DNA from 2 places in the Proteus hauseri genome. Region 1 is predicted to be linked to the other one. Evidence: predicted binding sites of a transcription regulator. Region 1 holds the regulator's gene; the other holds the start of a gene.
What was found. Region 1 encodes PurR, which represses purine synthesis genes. Its sites were predicted from a motif close to CANGCAAACGTTTGCNTG; they were not measured.
Positions count from the first base shown of each region.

Region 2: purM (phosphoribosylformylglycinamidine cyclo-ligase) is a predicted target of PurR. The motif match lies at 1,507-1,524, and genes of this name have one in related genera.

Region 1 is NZ_CP026364.1:3,171,825-3,175,043, reverse strand. It holds gene sodB (superoxide dismutase [Fe]) at 1-533, shown strand, start outside; gene cydH (cytochrome bd-I oxidase subunit CydH) at 665-748, opposite strand; gene purR (HTH-type transcriptional repressor PurR) at 1,017-2,042, shown strand; gene punR (DNA-binding transcriptional activator PunR) at 2,064-2,966, opposite strand; gene punC (purine nucleoside transporter PunC) at 3,086-3,219, shown strand, end outside.
Region 2 is NZ_CP026364.1:3,801,522-3,804,740, forward strand. It holds gene uraA (uracil permease) at 1-625, opposite strand, end outside; gene upp (uracil phosphoribosyltransferase) at 729-1,355, opposite strand; gene purM (phosphoribosylformylglycinamidine cyclo-ligase) at 1,586-2,626, shown strand; gene purN (phosphoribosylglycinamide formyltransferase) at 2,650-3,219, shown strand, end outside.

The DNA of each region.
Region 1 (3,219 bases):
AGCCACATATCTCTAAAGAAACTTTAGAATATCACTATGGCAAACATCACCAAACTTATGTAACCAACCTGAACAATCTGGTTAAAGGTACTGATTTAGAAGCTAAATCTCTAGAAGAGATTATTAAATCAACTGATGGTGGTATTTTCAATAACGCCGCTCAAGTTTGGAACCATACTTTCTACTGGAACTGTTTAGCTCCAAATGCAGGTGGCGCGCCAACAGGCAAAATTGCTGATGCTATCAACAAAGCATTTGGCTCGTTTGAAGAGTTCAAAAAACAATTTAACGATGCCGCGGCTAAAAACTTCGGTGCAGGTTGGACATGGCTAGTGAAAAAAGCAGATGGCTCAATCGCTATTGTTAATACTTCTAATGCTGCAACACCCATTTCTGGCAATGACAAACCACTATTAACAGTTGACGTATGGGAACACGCTTACTATATCGATTACCGTAATGCGCGTGTAAAATACTTAGAAGAGTTCTGGGCACTGGTTAACTGGTCATTTGTTGAAGCTAACTTTGCTTAATTTATCTTAACCACTAAAGATCAATTATTGGTGTTTGGTGGCAAAATAACAAAGGGCCTTAGGCCCTTTGTTATTTACAGATATCCGATTAGTTATAATTAAAATTAACCTGATATTATATAAAACAGTGATTAAAACAGCATTGTAGAAAATAAAACAATCATGACGAGTGCTGCAACTGCTGTACTCAAACCAAATTTCAGATCCGTATCCATTTATTCTCCCTCAAAATGATTATAATACACGTTATTAACCATAACATTGTCATGGCTAATTATTATCACATATCACAATTTGCTAATATAGCGACTAGTGCACAATTTATAACATTGATTAATACTTCCACTTTTGAGCTAGATCATACAAAATTCATAGCTAACAGCTAAATTATTGCCAGTATTCGCCCTATGTATGACTATACTGGCAGCAGAACCACAAAATTAGATTAAAAGAGACCAATGAAGGTCAGGAGTTTTTCACACCATGGCAACAATAAAAGACGTGGCAAAACGCGCAGGAGTGTCAACCACGACTGTTTCTCATGTTATCAACAAAACACGTTTTGTTGCTGAGAACACCCGAGCAGCAGTTTGGGCCGCTATTAAAGAATTAAATTATTCGCCTAGTGCTGTTGCGCGTAGTTTAAAAGTCAATCACACCAAATCAATTGGCTTGTTAGCCACGTCCAGTGAAGCTCCTTACTTTGCTGAAGTGATTGAAGCTGTTGAAAATAGCTGTTATAGCAAAGGTTATACACTGATATTATGTAACTCACATAATAATCTAGATAAGCAAAAAGCTTATTTAGCGATGCTAGCGCAAAAACGCGTCGATGGATTATTAGTTATGTGCTCTGAATATCCCGATCACCTTCTCTCTCTATTAGAAGGCTATCGTAATATTCCAATGGTAGTGATGGATTGGGGAAAAGCTCGGGGTGATTTTACTGATACCATCATTGATAACGCATTTCATGGTGGATATATTGCAGGCCGCTACTTAATTGAGCGTGGTCATCGCGATATCGGTATTATTCCTGGCCCATTAGAGCGTAATACTGGTGGTGGACGTCTTCAGGGATTTTTAAAAGCAATGGAAGAAGCTAAAATCATTGTAAAAGATGGATGGATTGTACAAGGTGATTTTGAACCAGAGTCTGGTTACAAAGCCATGTATCAAATGCTAAATCAAAAACATCGCCCTACCGCTGTGTTCTGTGGTGGAGATGTCATGGCAATGGGTGCTATTTGTGCAGCCGATGAATTAGGTCTGCGTGTACCATTTGATATTTCTATTGTTGGTTACGATAACATTCGTAATGCTCGCTATTTTACCCCTGCATTAACAACCGTTCATCAGCCCAAAGAACGCTTAGGTCAAATGGCATTATCTATGCTGCTTGACCGGATCGTTAACAAAAGAGAAGACGCACAAACTATCGAAGTTCATCCACGGTTAGTTGAGCGCCGCTCTGTTGCTGATGGCCCATTCATCGATTACCGCCGTTAATTAAACGGTATCTCGACTGACTTAACGAAGCCATTCCGCATTTAGGGTTTGGCTATCACCAAGATAATCTAATAACCAAGACAAAGCGGGTGACTCACTTTTATCGACCCAAGTGAGGCAACAAGGACTATCGGGTAATGGCTGTGCCAATTTAAGCACAGCTAGCTTTCCTTTAGCGATTAATGGCTCAGCTCTATGCAAGGGCACCATACCAACACATAATCCTGCAAGTAAGCACTCCAATCCCATATCCCACGTAGGGACAACCATTCTACGCTGATTATTTAACGCCCAAGTATCACGCTTTGGCAAACTACGCGAGGTATCTTCTAAACAAAGGCTCGAATAAGGGCGCATTTCATCGTCGGTTAGCGGATGTTCTGCTTTAGCCAATGGGTGGTCAATATGACAAACACAGCGCCAAGGCATAAATCCCATATCTTTAAAGCTATATCGTTCACCAATTGGCGATGCTCTGGTGGCGCCAATAGCTAGGTCAACACGCCCATTAACCAATGAGTCCCACACCCCATTAAAAACTTCAGGATAGACATAAAGTTCGATATCGGGGAAATGTCGATAAAAATCAAGAATAAGTTGTTGTGTTCTTTCCGGTTTTACGATGCAATCTACTGCTATACTAAATTGTCCGCGCCAACCATTAGAGACTTGCTGACACATATGTCGAGTGTCATTCATTTTTTTGATAACAGAGCGGGCTTCTTTGATGAAAATCTTACCCGCATCCGTTAATTCGACATCACGATGGCGGCGTTCAAACAGAGGCACAGCAAGCCATTCCTCTAATTGTCGAACAGTATAACTAACAGCGGAGGGTACTCTGTGTAACTCTTGAGCAGCCGAACTAAAACTTCCTGTTCGAGCGACAGCATCAACAACTTCTAGAGAGTATTCTGACCACATAAAGTTTATTCCTTTGAAAATTTTTCACAGCATTAACCAAATATTCCCGTTTCACAAGTAAAATAGGTCTTAGTTACAATATATAAAATGTTCTACATCACATAACATAGAAAATTAAAATGAATTTAAATACATCCACACAAACAAAAACACCTGCGCGCTTTATGGTCTACCTTGCTGGCCTAAGCATGTTGGGTTATTTAGCTATTGATATGTACCTGCCTGCATTCGGTATGATGCAACGGGAACTATC
Region 2 (3,219 bases), 630 kb from region 1:
CTTTAATTGGTGTAATATCAACAACTCCCATAAAGAAAGAGAGCGCATAACCCGCTAATACACCGATAAGAATAGGAATAATTGCAAGGAATCCCCTGAACATAACAGAACCTAAAATTGTTACGCCAAGAGTAACCATTGAAATAAGCAATGTTGTGTTATCTACAGGATTATCTGCGCTAGGTAATAAACCCGCCATTCCAGCTGCAGTTCCTGCTAATTCCAAACCAATAACGGCAACGATAGCGCCCATTGCCGCAGGTGGAAACATCACATTAATCCATCCTCGCCCTGCTATTTTCACAATTCCAGCAACAAGACAAAATAACACCCCACAAACAATAAATCCCCCAAGTGCAAGTTCATAACCTAAAGGTAATAAAAGAAGCACTGGAGAAATAAACGCAAAGCTTGAACCTAAATAAGCAGGAATGCGTCCTTTACAGATAAAGAGATAAAGCAGGGTTCCGATCCCGTTAAATAATAGTATTGTTGCCGGATTTACTTTAAATAAAATTGGCACAAGTACGGTAGCGCCAAACATTGCAAACAGATGTTGGAAGCTCAACGGAATCGTTTGTAATAATGGTGGGCGCTCTTCTACCCCGATTGCACGACGAGTCATGCTTACGACCTCTCTTTAGTATGTTGTGAAATGATTTTTGAATATCGTTTAGTTAAAGATAAGTAGTCCAAAAAAAAGCCGACTATCAAAGTCGGCTTAATTATTATTTCGTACCAAATATCTTATCACCAGCATCACCAAGACCTGGGACAATGTACCCGTGCTCATTAAGATGGCTATCAACCGATGCAGTATATAATTCAACATCTGGATGTGCTTCTTCTAATGCTTTAATTCCTTCTGGAGCAGCAACCAGTACTAATACTTTGATTGAAGTACAGCCAGCATTTTTTAATAAATCAATTGTGGCAATCATAGAGCCGCCTGTTGCTAACATTGGGTCAACAACAAGAGCCATACGCTCTTCAATATTGGATGCTAATTTTTGGAAGTAAGGAACGGGTTTTAATGTTTCTTCATCGCGGTAAACGCCAACAACACTGATTCGGGCACTAGGAATATTTTCTAATACTCCATCCATCATCCCGATACCTGCACGGAGGATAGGAACTACTGTGATTTTTTTTCCTTTAATCTGTTCTATCTCTACCGAGCCACACCAACCTTCAATTGTTACTGTTTCTGTTTCTAAATCGGCGGTAGCTTCATACGTCAGTAGACTGGAAACTTCTGAAGCCAGTTCACGAAAGCGCTTAGTGCTTATATCATGATCTCGCATCAGCCCCAATTTATGTTGAATGAGTGGGTGTTTTACCTCAACGATCTTCATAATTTCTCCTAATGTACGACGCAGCCTGACAAAAAAATCGCGAGATTATACCGCTTTTTTGTCAACAATCCATCGTTTTTCTATTGATATTGATCAAACGCACAGCTTTTAACCGCACCAACATGAATAATTGTGATCTAAAAAGAAGATCCTCGCAAACGATTGCTTAGCCTGTTAGAATAGCATCCGCACACATTTTATCTTAACGCAACTTGCCGTGAGGGCCCGAAGTGACAAACAAATCCTCTCTCAGCTATAAAGATGCCGGTGTCGATATTGATGCAGGTAACGCTTTAGTCGAACGTATCAAAGATGTAGTAAAAGAGACTCGCCGTCCTGAAGTTATGGGGGGGTTAGGTGGTTTTGGCGCATTATGTGCAATCCCAACTAAATACCGCGAACCCATTTTAGTCTCAGGTACTGATGGCGTTGGTACTAAACTTCGCCTTGCGATGGACTTGAATCGTCACGATGATATCGGCATTGATCTCGTCGCAATGTGTGTCAATGATTTAATCGTTCAAGGCGCAGAGCCCCTATTCTTCCTTGACTACTATGCCACAGGAAAACTCGATGTCGATACCGCAGCACGAGTTGTTACTGGTATTGCACAAGGTTGTAAACTATCAGGCTGTTCTCTTGTTGGTGGTGAAACAGCAGAAATGCCAGGCATGTATCATGGCAACGACTATGATATTGCTGGGTTTTGTGTCGGTGTTGTTGAAAAATCAGAAATTATTGATGGTAGCAAAGTAAAAACAGGTGATGCATTAATTGCGCTAGCATCAAGCGGCCCACACTCTAATGGTTATTCATTAGTCCGTAAAATTCTTGAAGTCAGCAATACATCCGCTGAAAACACCCCATTAGGTGATAAAACACTGGCTGATCACTTATTAGCCCCTACTCGCATTTATGTAAAATCACTACTTTCATTAATTGAAAATATTGATATTCATGCTGTTGCTCATATTACAGGTGGTGGATTCTGGGAAAATATTCCTCGCGTTCTACCTGAAAACACGCAAGCGCGTATTAATAGTAATAGCTGGGAATGGCCAATAGTTTTCCAATGGCTGCAAAATGCAGGACAAGTTAGCACACATGAAATGTATCGCACCTTTAACTGTGGCGTGGGTATGCTAATCGCAATTAACCAAACTGATGTTGAAAAAACACTCGCACTACTGAATGAAAGTGGTGAAAAAGCATGGTTAATTGGTGAAATTGCACCTCAGGCGGCAAATGAAGCTCAAGTTGTTATTAGTTAAAAAATATTAACTGAAACGTGCGAATGAAAAATATTGTTGTTCTAATTTCAGGAAATGGTAGCAATCTACAGGCGATTATCGACGCCTGTAGAAGCAATAAAATAGCAGGTAATATTGTTGCAGTATTTAGCAATAAACCCGAGGCTTATGGGCTTGAACGCGCAAAGCTTGCTAATATTCCTGCTCATTTTATCGACCCAGCCAACTTTGGTGGTAGAGTCGCTTATGATGAAGCATTGATTGAACAAATCGATGCTTATCAGCCTGATATTGTGGTACTTGCTGGTTTTATGCGTATTTTATCGCCAGCTTTTGTCACTCATTATCAGCAGCGCTTATTAAATATTCATCCTTCACTGCTTCCCAAATACCCCGGATTGCATACTCATCGGCAAGTATTGGAAAATAAAGATTCATTTCATGGTGTTACCGTCCACTTTGTTACTGAAGAACTCGATGGTGGCCCAATGATTATTCAAGCTCGTATTCCTGTATTACCCGATGATACTGAGCAATCACTACAAGCCAGAATACAAACTCAAGAGTATCGAATCTATCCATTAGCAATTAGTTGGTTAGCTCAGGAACGGTTA